DNA from 2 places in the Shewanella sp. M-Br genome. Region 1 is predicted to be linked to the other one. Evidence: predicted binding sites of a transcription regulator. Region 1 holds the regulator's gene; the other holds the start of a gene.
The links. Region 1 encodes sigma-54, which starts transcription at its own class of promoters, with help from an activator protein. Its sites were predicted from a motif close to GTTGGCACGNNNNTNGNNT; they were not measured.
Positions count from the first base shown of each region.

Region 2: a site for sigma-54 is predicted at 2,477-2,495, ahead of AAA952_RS14890 (TorF family putative porin). Genes of this name have one in related genera too.

Region 1 covers NZ_BJBV01000010.1:53,147-61,219, reverse strand. Annotated here, with positions in the region: gene AAA952_RS10200 (KpsF/GutQ family sugar-phosphate isomerase) at 401-1,378, shown strand; gene kdsC (3-deoxy-manno-octulosonate-8-phosphatase KdsC) at 1,378-1,929, shown strand; gene lptC (LPS export ABC transporter periplasmic protein LptC) at 1,926-2,486, shown strand; gene lptA (lipopolysaccharide transport periplasmic protein LptA) at 2,473-3,027, shown strand; gene lptB (LPS export ABC transporter ATP-binding protein) at 3,024-3,755, shown strand; gene AAA952_RS10175 (RNA polymerase factor sigma-54) at 3,863-5,341, shown strand; gene hpf (ribosome hibernation promoting factor) at 5,370-5,657, shown strand; gene ptsN (PTS IIA-like nitrogen regulatory protein PtsN) at 5,660-6,103, shown strand; gene rapZ (RNase adapter RapZ) at 6,100-6,954, shown strand; gene AAA952_RS10155 (HPr family phosphocarrier protein) at 6,941-7,216, shown strand; gene mgtE (magnesium transporter) at 7,467-8,073, shown strand, end outside.
Region 2 covers NZ_BJBV01000017.1:30,229-38,301, reverse strand. Annotated here, with positions in the region: gene AAA952_RS14910 (DUF4240 domain-containing protein) at 1-481, opposite strand, end outside; gene AAA952_RS14905 (hypothetical protein) at 609-989, shown strand; gene AAA952_RS14900 (response regulator) at 1,072-1,869, shown strand; gene AAA952_RS14895 (HU family DNA-binding protein) at 2,029-2,301, shown strand; gene AAA952_RS14890 (TorF family putative porin) at 2,594-3,286, shown strand; gene rimK (30S ribosomal protein S6--L-glutamate ligase) at 3,346-4,251, opposite strand; gene AAA952_RS14880 (putative bifunctional diguanylate cyclase/phosphodiesterase) at 4,431-6,146, opposite strand; gene AAA952_RS14875 (response regulator) at 6,156-6,590, opposite strand; gene AAA952_RS14870 (CHASE domain-containing sensor histidine kinase) at 6,587-8,073, opposite strand, start outside.

The DNA of each region.
Region 1 (8,073 bases):
CACTTAGCTCACTCTTCGCCCACTTTTATCGGGGAGAGTCGATCCGCAATTGCGCAAAAGAGGCATCCTATAGGGTAATACCCGCTGCGATATGGGATAAATCCATTGAAATAAACGACAAAGACGATGATATTGCTCAAGACCTTATACCGCTAAACAGGGTATTGTGCATGCATAGCTGCCGCAGCTGAACTTGACGAGTCGGATCAATCGCTCTAGCCTGCCGCAATTGTTTTGTTGTTTTAGGGAATTCACCACAACGAAACATAAGCTAAATCGTCTGAAAACAAACTAAAACTTGGCAGAAAGCCTATTACATATCATCTTTATCGCGTACCAAATTGTGCTATTCCAATCCCATCAATGGGGCGACAAAGACAATGCAAAAAGAGAGATAGACATGGTAGACAAATCACAACTGCGCCAATGGGGCTGTAAAGTTATCGACATTGAAAAGTCAGCCCTAGACAATCTTTATCAATATGTTGATTCGGCTGAATTTGCAGAAGCTTGCGAGTTGATCCTTAACTGCACAGGCAAAGTGATTGTCATGGGAATGGGCAAATCGGGCCATATCGGCAATAAGATTTCTGCCACCCTCGCCAGCACAGGAACGCCCGCATTTTTTGTGCATCCGGGTGAAGCCAGCCACGGTGATCTCGGTGTATTAGCCGATAACGATGTGATTTTAGCGATTTCTAATTCTGGTGAGTCGAGCGAAATCCTCACCTTAATGCCCGTCATCCAACGTATGGGCGTACCCGTTATTGCGGTAACAGGCAAACCCGAATCGAACATGGCGCGCTTAGCTAAAGTGCATTTATGTATTGAAGTTCCAGAAGAGGCTTGCCCACTGGGACTCGCCCCAACGTCAAGCACTACCGCGACCTTAGTGATGGGCGATGCGATTGCCATTGCGCTACTACAAGCGAAAGGCTTTACCCGTGATGACTTTGCTATGTCCCATCCTGGCGGCGCTTTAGGGCGTAAGTTATTGTTAAAAGTCTGCGATGTCATGCATAGCGGTGATGACTTACCGCTCGTTAACCACGATATTTGCATCACAGAAGCCCTGTACGAAATCTCCAAAAAAGGCTTAGGCATGACGGCGATTATCGATGATCAGCGCAAGCTGGTTGGTATCTTCACCGATGGTGATTTACGCCGCGTTATCGATGCCGAAGTAAATCTACGCACTACACCCATCGCCGATGTGATGACCCGTAACTGCGTGACCATCACAGACGGTGTGTTGGCCGCTCAAGCGCTGCAAGTGATGGACTCAAAAAACATCAACGGATTAATTGTTATCGATAAAGACCGCCATCCAATCGGCGCTCTTAACATGCTAGACATGGTTAAAGCAGGAGTCATTTAATGCCACAGCAAGGATTTTACGGCCCAATCAGTGATGATGTGTGGCAACGCGCGCAAAAGATTAAACTGTTGATCTGTGACGTCGACGGGGTGTTTTCCGACGGTCGTATTTACCTAAGCAATAGCGGCGAAGAGCTAAAAGCCTTCCACACTCGCGATGGCTATGGCGTGCGCTCGATACTCACCAGCGGTTTTAATCTTGCGGTTATCACTGGACGTCAATCCAAAATCGTTGAAAACCGTATGACGGCGCTTGGGGTTACCCATATCTACCAAGGCGTAGACAATAAGTTCGAGCCCTATGAAGCATTGCTCGCACTCTATGGTGTTACCCCAGAAGAAGTGGCTTATATCGGTGATGATATTGTCGATCTGCCAGTGATGAATGTCGTCGGTTTAGCGGTCAGTGTTGCTGACGGCCACCCCTATGTACGCCAATACGCCCATTTTGTGACTACGCTCAATGGTGGCCACGGTGCACTGCGTGAACTCACAGATCTGTTACTCCTAAGTCAAAATAAATTCACTTCGGCCCATGGAATGAGTATATGAGTCGTGTGACACTCGCGATTATCGCTTTTTTTGGAACTGCACTAGCGCTTTACTGGCAGGTCCAGAACAAACACAGCGGTGATACCGATAACAGAGTAAAAGATCAAAATACCCCAGATTTCATCGTTGAAGATCTGCGCAGTGTTGAGTTCAATGAACAAGGGCTAGTCAATAGCCGTGTGACGGCGAAACACATGGAACATTATGATTCAACGAATCAAACTTACTTTACTCAACCTGTTTATCTTGTTTATCCAGACCAAGGTAAAGCACAATGGCAACTCAGAGCAGATCAGGGCAAGCTAAACAAGGAAACGGGCAAGGTTGTATTAGAAAACAATGTTATTATTGATGCCATTAGCCCAGAAGAACCGATCCAGACCTTGTCCACCAGTTATCTGGAACTCGATCTCAATACGATGATAATGACCTCTGACCGCACCATTTACGTCACAGGGAAAGATTTTAATATTCAAGGCCAAGGCCTTTATGCCGACCTCAACGCGCAAGAAGTGCAATTGACCAGTCAGGTAGTAGGAACATATGAAGCAAAATAACGTATTACTTGCCAGCCTAATGCTAATTATGAGCATGAGTGCTTTCGCGAAAGTGGGCGACTTAAAGCAAGAAGTCAAAATTAAAGCTGTGAGCCAAACTGCGGATATCAAAAACAACCAGATCATCTTCTTTGGTCCGGTTGAAGTTACCCAAGGCTCAATAAAAATCCAAGCAAATGAACTGCGTGCATTTTCCGCTGAAGGTGAAAATAGCAAAACTTTAGTCGCCACAGGCAACCCTGCTACGTATAGCCAGATATTAGACGATGGCCGTCCTGCATCGGCCAGCGCGAAAGAAATTCGTTACGATATGGCAAGCCGCACCTTAACACTGAAAGGTATGGCGTCATTAGATCAAGCGGGTAGCCAAGTTACAGGCAATTTAATCCGCTATAACATGATTCAACAGAAATTGATGGCCGAGAGTACTGGCAGTGGTGACGATCGCGTGATCACTATTATTCAGCCAGAAAACTATCAAGATGATGCTAAATCAGATGCTCCAGCGGATAAACCTGTGAAAAAGCAGGACTCTAAATGACCCAAATCACCTTAAGAGCACAAAATCTGGCGAAAAGTTACAAGAGTCGCCAAGTGGTTAAAGACGTCAGTCTGACGGTAAAAACCGGTCAAGTCGTTGGCCTACTCGGTCCAAACGGTGCAGGTAAAACCACGACCTTTTACATGGTTGTCGGGCTAGTGAAGAGCGATAAGGGACATATCTTTATCGACGATGATGATTTAACCGCAGATCCTATGCATCTGCGTGCCCGCAAAGGCATAGGTTACTTACCGCAGGAAGCCAGTATCTTTCGTAAGCTAACTGTTCATGACAACATCATGGCCGTACTGCAAACTCGTAAAGAACTTAAAAACGAAGAACGAGAAGAAGAACTAGAACATCTGCTCGAAGAGTTTCATATCACCCACATCCGTGACAGCCAAGGCATGTCATTGTCGGGTGGCGAACGTCGTCGCGTCGAAATTGCGCGGGCTTTAGCCGCTAATCCTAAGTTCATTTTGCTCGATGAACCGTTTGCCGGCGTCGATCCTATTTCAGTTATCGACATCAAGAAGATTATCGAACAACTCAAAAGTCGCGGCCTTGGCGTACTGATCACAGACCATAATGTCCGCGAGACATTAGATGTATGTGAACATGCTTATATTGTGAGTCACGGAAACCTGATTGCCGAAGGAACTCCAGCAGAGATCTTAGACAATCAGCAAGTTAGGGCTGTGTACTTAGGTGAACAATTCAGGCTATAGTTAATCGAGCGAAGCCAATGGAGGCAATTTATACCGCCATTGGGCTTCACTCAAGATAATAATAAGCGACCTCATCCAACAATAATAACGTAGGGATCAGCGGTAACATGAAAGCGTCACTCCAGCTCAAACTGGGTCAACAGTTAACCATGACGCCACAATTACAACAGGCCATACGTCTGTTGCAACTGTCGTCATTAGAACTGCAGCAAGAGATCCAGCAAGCATTAGATTCTAATCCCCTTCTCGAGCTGGAAGAGGATCAATTCGACGCCACTAAAACCCCTGTAAACCAAACGCTATCCGATACGGATTTCAGTGAATCTAGCACTCTGCCACCAGAAAAAGACAGCTCCACCATAGACACGGCAGAGTCGCTAACCAAAGAATCCATGCCCGATGAGCTCCCCATGGACACCACATGGGATGAAGTGTTTACCGCCTCCCCAAACTCAGGCCCCGGCGGCAGTCGTGAAGACGATATGCCCTTCCAAGGCGAGACCAGTGAAGGTTTGTACGAACACTTAGAATGGCAAAAAAACCTCACGCCGTTTTCTGAAACCGATTTAGCCATTGCCACCGCCATTATTGATGCAATCGACGATCAGGGCTATCTCACCCAAAGCACTGAAGAAATTCTCGAAGCCATGGGCAATCCTGAAGTTGAGCTTGACGAAGTCGAAGCCGTACTCAAGCGCATTCAGCATTTTGATCCCATAGGCGTTGCCGCCCGCGATTTAAGTGAATGCCTGCTGATCCAACTGTCGCATTTCGCCGCTGATACTCCCAACCTAGAAAACGCCCGTATGCTGATCAAAGATCATTTAGATCTGATCGCCGCCCGTGATTTTAGGTTGTTGATGCGTAAGACTAAATTAAAAGAAGATGAATTAAGGGATGGTATAGCACTCATCCAAACCCTCAATCCTCGCCCAGGTTTGTTGATCACGCCCAATAATGACGAATACGTTATCCCAGATGTGTCTGTGTCGAAGAAAAATGGCCGCTGGGTCGTTGAGCTTAATCCTGACTGCATGCCCAAAATCAATGTAAATCAACATTATGCTTCTATGGCACGCAGCACAAAAAACCAAGCCGATAGCCAATTTATTCGCGGCCATCTGCAAGAGGCTAAATGGTTTATTAAGAGTCTAGAAAGCCGTAACGACACTTTGCTTAAAGTTGCTAATTGCATAGTGCAATATCAGCAAGGTTTCTTTGAGTATGGTGAAGAAGCCATGAAGCCTATGGTGCTTAACGATATTGCTGAAGCGGTAGAAATGCATGAGTCCACCATCTCACGGGTCACAACTCAAAAATACATGCATACCCCTAAGGGACTTTTTGAACTAAAATACTTCTTCTCTAGCCACGTCGGGACTGACGATGGTGGTGAGTGCTCATCCACAGCAATCAGAGCCTTTATAAAGAAACTGGTGGCAGCGGAAAACCAGAAAAAACCATTAAGCGATAGTAAGATGGCACAACTTCTGGCAGAACAAGGGATCAACGTAGCCCGCAGAACCATTGCGAAGTACCGAGAGGCTATGCTTATTCCACCTTCTAATCAGCGTAAAAGTTTATAACCTACAGTGGATATCGGAGGACGTTTCTATGCAAATAAACCTAAGTGGACACCATGTCGAAATTACCGAATCGTTACGTGCATATGTAGAAGAAAAGTTTTCAAAACTTGAACGCCATTTCGAACAGATCAATAATGTGCACGTTGTGCTCAATGTTGAGAAAATGCAACAGATTGCTGAAGCGAGAATAAACCTCATAGGTGGTGAAGTTTTTGCAACTTCAGAGCATGCTGACATGTATGCCGCTATAGACGCCCTGATTGACAAGCTTGACCGTCAGGTTATTAAACACAAAGAGAAGTTAACAAAACACTAATAATGGAACTTTGTACCATACTGCGGCCGGAGTGCACTACCTGCGCCACTCCGGGCAGCAAGAAAAAGGTACTGGAACTCATCAGCGACTTAGTCGCTGCCCAGTACCCGACCCTCTCATCTCAAGAGATATTCGAAAGCCTAGTGGCGCGCGAAAAGATGGGGAGCACAGGTATAGGTAACGGCATCGCCATTCCACATGGTCGACTAGCCGATATAGATCAGCCCATTGCCATACTAATTAAGTGTGAAGAGCCGATAGCATTTGATGCTATCGATAAGCAACCTGTTGATATTTTATTTGCACTACTGGTGCCTGCAGACCAATGTCAGCAGCACTTAAGTACCTTGTCTTGCATGGCCGAAAAGCTGAGCGACAAGCAAATATTAAAGCAATTACGCAAGACGCATGATGAAACGGAACTCTATCAGGTAATCACTGGATGAAACTGGTCATAGTGTCGGGCCGCTCAGGCTCAGGCAAATCTGTCGCCCTTAGGGTACTCGAAGATCTCGGCTATTATTGTGTCGATAACCTTCCCTTGCCATTGATTGGCAGTTTGCTTGAGCAACTCAAAGGCAGTAACGATCTCGTCGCCATCAGTGTCGACGTGCGTAACATGCCTGAGCAGGATAAGGTCTTAGTGAAACAACTCGCTAGCCTACCTCCAGATACTGAGTTAACGAGCTTCTTCCTTAACTCCAGCGATAAAATTCTGCTCAAGCGTTACAGCGAAACCCGCCGTTTGCATCCTTTGTCGAAGAGCCGAGTCTCTTTGCAAGAAGCGATAAAGCTGGAGGGGAAACTGCTCGAGCCTATGTCAAAACTGGTCGATCACTACATAGATACGTCGAATTTGAATATCTATGATTTAAGCGACCAAGTCAGACAAATTCTCCTTGGTAGTGTCGATAAAGAACTCGTGATCAACTTCGAGTCCTTTGGCTTTAAGCACGGAATGCCCACCGAAGCCGACTTTATGTTCGATGTACGCTTTCTGCCCAATCCCCACTGGGAGTTGGCGCTGCGGCCATTGACTGGCTTAGATGAACCCGTGGCTGAGTTCTTAAATCGCCAACCACTGGTCAATAAGTTCATCTGGCAAATAGAAAATTTACTGGAGACTTGGCTGCCGCACCTCGAGCGTAACAATCGCAGTTATTTAACTGTGGCCATTGGCTGCACAGGTGGACAGCACAGATCAGTTTACGTCGCAGAGCAATTGGCAAAACGCTTTAGTAACGGTAAACATAAAGTTTATGCCCGTCATCGAGAGCTCAACAATGCCAAAGCTTGAACGTCAGATAACCATCTGTAATAAGCTCGGTTTACATGCCCGTGCCGCCACTAAGTTGGTGGTACTGGCTTCCGAGTTTGATGCGACCATCACCTTAATCCAAGGCGATAAACAAGCATCGGCCGCCAGTGTGCTTGGCTTGCTGATGCTTGAAACTGGCATGGGTAAAACCATCAAGCTTATCGCCGAAGGCCCAGATGCAGAGCCGGCTCTCGATGCCATTTGTGCCTTAATCGACGCTAAGTTTGACGAAGCCTGTTAGTTTCACTTCACACTAAGCACTTCATCGTTAGTTTCACTTCATGTCTAGTTTTAAAAACTTGCCATTCACACATGGCAAAACATTTGTCGCTCGACGATACAAGCCACAGGCGATTACACTAGCGGTCATTGCGCTGGCCTTAACCTTACCTTAGCCGTCTTAATCTATGTCATCGACTGACGCTTAGTCACCGCAAAATCCTAGCCCAACACTAAGATCTCAAACCAATTTGCCGCACAATGGAGGACAAATGCCCGTAGATAATGCAGAAAACGATCACACCGGACATAGTCTTGACCAGTTAAACCAAGCGCTTAGCAGCGGCATGTTCGTGCATGTGCGTAATATGCTGCAAAAAATGGCCGCCTCAGATATCGCGCTGATCTTAGAATCATCACCGCCAAGTGCCAGACAAGTATTGTGGCAGCTCATCGATCAGGAACAAATAGGCGACATACTCGATGAGTTGAGTGAAGAACTCAAAGACCCACTGATCCGCAGCATGAGCCCTGAGCGAGTCGCGAAAGCGACAGCAAGCATGGACACCGACGATCTCGCCTATATTCTGCGAAGTCTTCCCGACGCCGTTTACAAACAAGTATTGCAGTCGATGACGGAGCAAAATCGCCTGAGGGTAGAACAAGCCCTATCTTATCCAGATGAGACCGCCGGCAGCTTGATGAATACGGATACAGTCACCTTAAGACCCGATGTGAATATCGATGTGGTGCTGCGCTATCTTCGGCAAAGGGGCAACCTACCCGACACCACAGATACCTTATATGTGGTCGACAAACAGGACAAAGTCCTTGGCGGTGTTAGGCTGGCAGATCTGCTGACTTGCGCGCCAAGCACCA
Region 2 (8,073 bases), on a different contig from region 1:
GGTATTGCAGCTTTAAATCCTTGGGCTTAGTGCTAAATTTTTTACCTACGGGCGTCGCCTTGCCCGATGGCATAAAGGGCAGTTCCTCACCGGTTCTATCTTCGTATAATTGCCCTGCAATAAGATCGTATTCATCCACAAAGGGATAAGCATAGGCATCTCGCTCTGGCCAAGCGACTAAACGTGCTAGGGTGTCAGGCTGATTAACCACACCTTCGAAAATTTCTTTACCGAGTGAAATCAAAAAACACCTAAACTCGGCAAAAGCATATTCAGAATCACAACCCGTAATAATGTAAGCCGCCCCCCAAACAGACCACAGATAACTACGGCGCATCTGCTGACCAAAGATTTTATCGAAAGCTTTTAACTCTTCATTACTCAATTCGGCAAGTTTCTGCTTCAGTGCTTGAGTCAAAGACTCCTGTGATTGCGCCGCTTCCATTCGCGTGACTAAACCCCAAAACTCAACTTCTGTCATAAACGTCACCTATTAGAGCCTCTAGCAAAAAGGCATATTCTACACGATATTACGGTTATACTGGACTCGGATTAGGGCATTTCCTACACTTGCTCATCTTCTTTGCTACTGGTGTGCACTTCAATCTATGCCTAAACGTCTTATACTACTGATCACGTTATATTGCCTCTTCAGCATTGCTGCACTTTGGCGTACTGTGATGACTCAATCCCTTGATGTATTCACCCTAGGCGTCCTCCCCGTACTCGTTGGCATACTCATACGAGCGCCGTGGTCTAGCTTAGTGTTGAAAATTTATATTGGCATGCAAACCTTAGGATTCTCGGCTCTGGGGATTACAGCAATTATTGCCTATCGCATTACCCCTGAGGATGTAAAAGTGGTTGTTTCTGGTCACAATATTCCTATGTTGCCACTCACAGTGAGCATTATTGTTATTTTACTCGTGCAGTATTGGATCGCATTTTCTAAGGTCACGAGACACTATTTGACCCGCCAAACTCAGTAATGGACTTTGTTGCTAAGCTGTTATCAACAGCGTAGCTTAGCGACCCAGTAAAATACTTACGACTTTTAACTTGAAGTAGACTATGAGCCATTTATCGCCCAGCGAACTTTCCATTCTTTTGGTAGAACCTTCAGAGACACAGCGTCGAATTATTATTCAGCGCTTACAACAAGAAGGCATTCTCAGCATTCAAACCGCAGAAAACATAGAAGCGGCTAAAGATATTATTGCTCGCCATAAACCTGACCTTATTGCGAGCGCCATGCATTTCGATGATGGCACTGCCATCGATCTCTTGGGCTACTTAAGGGCCAACGCTGACTGCAAAGATATCCAATTTATGCTGGTCTCGAGTGAGTGCCGCCGTGAGCAACTTGAAATATTCCGCCAATCGGGTGTAGTAGCGATTCTACCTAAACCCTTCAGTGCCGACCATTTAGGTACAGCATTGAATGCCACGATTGATTTACTCAGCCACGATGAACTCGACCTGAGTAATTTCGATGTACAAGATGTGCGCGTATTAGTGGTCGATGATAGCCGTATGGCAAGAAACGTCATTAAACGTACGATTGGTAACTTAGGGATGAAGCTGATTACCGAGGCCGAGGATGGCGCGCAAGCCATAGCGTTAATGAAACACAATATGTTCGACTTAGTGATCACGGATTACAATATGCCGAGTGTAGATGGGCTAGCTTTGACACAATTTATCCGCAATGAAAGCCAACAATCGCACATTCCCATCTTGATGGTGTCTTCCGAAGCCAACGATACCCACCTCAGCAATGTGTCCCAAGCGGGTGTAAATGCCTTATGTGACAAACCCTTTGAACCCAAACTTGTTAAAAAATTACTCTATCAACTGTTAGAAGAATAAAACCAGAATAAAACTTAAGTCACGAACTGAGTAAATATTCTGCACTTTACTGAACATCCTGCTGCACGCTAGACGCAAAAGGCTTTCCAAGTGCTAAACCTTATGGCATGTTAGGCACGCTTATTTCAAATAAATCTACGGAAAGAAGAGACAATAAAAATGAACAAAACTGAACTAATCGCCAAAATTGCAGAAAATGCCGATCTTACGAAAGTAGAAGCAGCACGCGCATTGAAGTCTTTTGAAGCAGCTATTACCGAATCAATGAAAAATGGTGGCAAAATCTCCATCGTAGGTTTCGGTTCTTTTGAAACAGCGACTCGTGCCGCTCGCACTGGCCGTAACCCACAAACGGGTAAAGAAATTCAAATTGCTGAAGCGACAGTGCCTAAGTTTAAAGCGGGTAAAACCCTACGTGACAGCGTAAACTAAGTTATAAAATTCAATACAACGCCTCCATTGTGAGGCGTTTTTTTTTGCCCAATCCCAGTGAAGCACTGAATGTTTTTTGCACAACAAAAGTGCGCCTCTGCCCCACAAACTGGCAAACAAAAACATTTCATTAACATTGCGAGTCCTAATACCTTGTTTTACATAGCATTGTAATAGTGGCATGTGATTAGCAAATCCTTCCTTAGAAAAAAACCAAGATGCACTAATGACCACAGCTGACTTTGAGTGTGCCAATGGTGAATCGATAAATAAGTCAATCGAGGGGATGAGCATGAAGAAATCACTGTACAGCGTTTTGGCCTTATCGACGGGAATGTTACTGGCAGGCAACGCCTTTGCAGCCGTATCAGGCAACATTGGCGGTACCTCTAATTATCTATGGCGCGGTGCGACCCAAACTAAAGATGCGGTCGCAATCCAAGGTGGCCTTGACTACAGCCACGATTCTGGATTTTATGCGGGAACTTGGGCATCGAATGTGGATTTTGGTGATGATACTAGCTACGAGCTTGATCTATATGCGGGTTATGGCGGCAGTATTACTGAAGACATCAGCTACGACTTTGGCTATCTCTACTACGCTTATCCAGACGCACCGGGCAGTATTGATTTTGGTGAGCTCCATGCTGCTGTCACGTGGAAATGGCTCGAACTGGCTTACTCCCAAGTCATCAATGCCGGTGACGATCTGGCCGCCGATCCTTTAGATAATAAAGATCTCAGTTATCTTGCCGCGACGGTATCCGTTCCTCTCACTGAAAAGCTGAGTTTATCAGTGCACTATGGTTACTCAAACGGTGATGTCGTCCAATCTTGGTTTGGCGAAGAGAATTATGCCGACTATAACGTGACTCTCAGTGCAGATACCAGCATAGGCACAGTGTCATTTATGGTCTCAGATACCGATCTCACCGATGATGATGCCAAACTAGTACTCGGATATTCCTACAGTTTTGATCTATAGGCTCTAAGCATAACAAAACGCCACCTTAAAAAGTGGCGTCGTTTTATCACAATCACCTACTAGGCAATAATTGACCGGTTTGTTTTACGGGCCGCAACCATTTTCTCGATATACTCAACAATGGGCTCAGTCACTGAAATCCCTGTTGTTTGCTCAATCCCTTCAATGCCAGGCGCCGAATTAACCTCAAGGATCAGTGGACCACGGTTAGAACGTAAAATATCTACTCCCGCGACAACCAATCCCATCGCCTTCACAGCGGCAATAGCCATTTTACGCTCAACAGAGGTGATTTTTACCACCTCACCACAACCACCTAAATGCAGATTTGAGCGGAAATCGCCCTCGGGACCTTGACGCTTCATCGAAGCAACAACCTTGTCACCGACAACAAAACAACGAATATCACTACCATTGGATTCTTTAATGTATTCCTGTACTAAGATATTCGCTTTGAGCCCCAAGAATGCTTCAATCACGCTCTCAGCAGCCGTTTTAGTTTCAGCGAGTACGACACCAATCCCTTGAGTGCCTTCGAGTAATTTAATGACTAACGGAGCGCCGCCCACCATATTGATGAGATCTGGGATATCATTTGGCTTATTGGCAAAACCCGTCACTGGCATGCCAATCCCTTTGCGGGAAAGTAGTTGCAGTGCCCGCAATTTGTCCCGCGAACGCGCAATGGAGATTGAATCATTCGCGGCATATACGCCCATCATTTCAAACTGACGTACAACGGCACAACCATAAAAAGTCACGCTAGCATGAATACGCGGAATGATGGCATCAAACCCAACTAATTCAGTACCTTCATAATGAATGCTAGGTTTAATAGAATTAATATTCATGTAGCAATTCAGCGTATTGATCACGACCGCTTCATGTCCACGACTTTGGCAAGCCGCGACTAAGCGTTGTGTTGAATACAACTGGGGGAATTGGGATAAAATACCTATTTTCATTGCTGAGTGACCAACTTAAGCATGAGTGAATAAACCGTTCTGCGGCACCAAAAGCACAGCGACAGAAAAAGGGGCTGATATTTGTCTATTGCTCAGTGTAAAGCAAGAAAATAATCCTCACCAGACGAAATCATTATGCTAATGAAATACTTCAAGACCTATCACACTCGGAACTCGGTTTAAGTTAACAGCGGCAGAATATACTTAGCCTCAAACTCCGTTGCATCTAAGGGACGAGAAAACAAATAACCTTGTAATACAGTACAATGGCGAGAAGTGCAAAACTCAGCCTGCTCAATTGTTTCAACGCCCTCAGCTACTGATATGACATTAAACCCATGGGCGAAGTTAAGTAATGCAGCGAGCAAACGAGTGTCTTTATCATCCTTATCATAGGAAGCGACAAAGCTTTTATCGATTTTCAGCACGCTAATGGGAAATAATTTGATATGTTCTAAGGACGAAAAACCCGTCCCAAAATCATCGAGGGCAAAACGCACCCCTAACTCGGCGATTCTATCAAGCATTTTGGCATGTTCATGGGGATCTTCAATAAGGCAATTTTCAGTAATTTCAAGCTCTAATGCTACAGCAGGAAGTCCTGTCTTAGTCAGCGTACTCGCGATTTTATCAAACAGGTTCTCATTTCCAATTTGCGATGCAGACAGGTTAACGGCAATGGTGAATTCTCTCCCTGTCGGCTGTAATTGGGTTAGCCACACCTGTGCCTGAGTACAAGCTTGTTCAAGCACCCAATCATCAATGTCCTCCATTAATCCAATTTCTTCGGCTATGGGTAAAAATTGATCTGGGGCGATAATGCCATCTACAGGATGCTGCCATCGGATAAGGGCTTCCATCCCCACCAACTGATGGGTTTTCGCATTCACTTGCGCTTGATAATGAACCTTAAATTCATTTCTTTTTAAGGCAATACGCAAACTCGACTCGATATGATTACGGTAACGCACCTCTTTATCTAAAGCTTCTGAGTAGAACTGAATCTGGTTTCGGCCCATTTTTTTAGCGCGATACATAGCAATATCGGCACATTTCATCAGCTCAGAACTATTCGAAGCCGCTTCATTATAAAAAGCCACACCGATACTGGCACCAATAAGCACATCGTTATCACCGAGACAAAATACGTCCTCAAACACTTTGAGCAATCGATTAGCCACAATCATAGGGAAATATTTATAATCATTATCAGTGACTAGCACGACAAATTCGTCCCCGCCTAAGCGGGCAATAATATCGCCATCTCGTAGTACTTCACTTAATCGAGCCGCCACTTGAACTAACAGCACATCACCAGTTTGGTGGCCTAAAGTGTCATTGATCGCTTTAAAATCATCGAGATCGAGTAAGATAACGGCTAAATAATCGTGGCAACGTTTCGCCCTTGCGATCGCTCGATTCAGACACAGTTCAAAGCCATAACGATTAACCAACTTAGTGAGCGAGTCGTGCTCGGCCAGCTCTTTGAGTTTTTGATGGCTATTACGTAACGCCAATGCCATTGAAGATCTTTGTTTTGCATAGCGAATCGCACGGGTTAGTATCCGCGAATTAACCTCATCCTTGAGCAGAAAATCCTGCGCACCTAATTCAATACAGCGCTGGGCCAATTTCTCATCTTCATAGCGACTCAGCATCACGACCACAGTCTGATCTTGCGTCATGGCATTGAGCTTAATCAACACTTCTAACCCATTGGCATCGGGCAATAAATAATCCAATAGAATGCCGTCGAAATGACGTTCTAAGGCAAGATTCAAACCATCAAATGCACAATTGGCTTCGATCACATTAAACGTCAACTTTGACTGCCTAAGTGCTCGGATGATCGCAGTTCTATCGACTTCATCATCATCGATCAGTAGTAAATCCATATACTCACCTTATGCGGATGGGAGCTCGACTATTCGCCAGTAACCTTCAAGCATATTAAAAATATTGTTAAAACCGTCCTTTATGTCAGTTTTAACCATGTAGCCAGCCACATGATGGCTATAGGCTTTCATTCTATCTTCATCGGTACTCGACGTCGTGAGCATAAAAACGACAGATGATGAAAGTGAAGGATCTGAACGTATCCGCTCAAGAAACTCAAAGCCATTCATTCTTGGCATATTAAGGTCGAGCAAAATAAGATACGGGCCTTTAATCGTGTCTAAGCTGGTGAGAATCGCTAGTGCCTCAATGCCATCCCGCGCTCGTACTAAGGGATTGAGTAACCTAAGTTGCCTCATCGCCCGCTGCACGGCCATGTAATCCACATCATCGTCATCAACTAATAAAATGGTGACCTGTTGATATTGATCTGCTGCTCTCATAGAAGCTCCTTTTTCACTATTTGCTTAGGCCAAGTAAAGTAAAAACAACAGCCTCTGCCCTGCGATTTGAGTTGAATATTCCCACCTAAACTTTCAACTGTTTTCTTCACAAGTGATAACCCTAAACCACTGCCCTCGACTTCATCCCTAGGTTTAAGTGTTTGAAACATTTCGAAGACTTTATTCTGATAGGCACTTGAGATACCAGGGCCATCGTCTATCACACTGAATAGATAATGTTTATCCGCGGCCTCACATAAGACAGTGATCACACCTGTGCCTAAGTCATGGTGTTTAATGGCATTGCTGATTAAATTTCGTATCACCAATTCCAACAGTGCGCGTACAGTATGGAAATTTGGAAACTCCCCTTTTAGAACTAATTCAAACCCCTGTGGCGGCGCGACGAGCGCAAACATGTCTTCAGCCAGTTGCCGACTGTTGACCTCTGTGGTTTCAGTATCGACACGGCCAATACGGGAAAACATCAATAGCCCATCGAGCAGTAACACCATGCGATGAATACGACTTTGGATAAGCCCGAGATATTTCTGCACGTTTTCATTGGCGTTATCGGATAAATCCTCTGCTAACCAAGAAGTTAACTGCTCGATACCCCGTAGTGGGGATTTCAAATCATGGGAGGCGATATAGGCAAAGCGGTCGAGTTCTTGATTAATCCGCTCAAGCTCTTGCATGTGTTCTGCACGCTGAACTTCAATGCGCTTACGTTCAGACACATTGTTAATCGTCGCGAGAATGAAAATGCCATTACTGAAATGAATAGGCGTCAGCCCCACCTCTATCGCGAGTCGACTGCCATCTTTACAACAGCCAAATAAGTCATCCCGCATCGACATATTTTTCGCGATCGGCTGCACTAAGTAATTATTCATGTGCTGCTGGTGCACATCCCTCAGCGCGTCTGGCAATAACATATTGATGGAACGACCGAGTAACTCGTCTCTGGCATAACCAAATAAACGTTCCGCATGGGTGTTCACTAACGTAATAATCCCAGCCTTATCGACCATAAACAGTGCGCTTGGAGAGGCTTCAATGACGAGTCTAAAGCGTTTTTCATTCGCGATTAGCTCAGAGGTAAGCAATGACTCTTTATATCGATTACGCGCCATGATTAGCACAGAATAAAACAGCGCCAAAATGAATGCACAACCGATAAATTGCAGCCAGATACCTTGGGTCTCTTCCGATCTTGAGATAAAACGCGATTGTGATGAAATGTCCAAGCGCCACTGCCTACCGCCAATCAAGTCGGTCTGTGACTGATAAAACACATCTTTTTGATTTGGCAGAACTTTACTACTAGTAAACATTAAACTGTCGGCATTTGCCTGCGGGCTTTCATAAATGGCGAGCTTCAAACCTGAGAATCGATCCCCCATAATTCCTTGCATGAGGTCGTCCATCCTAAACGCCGCATACACGAGTCCAATCGCCTGCTGTTTCCGCTCTGCCTCCG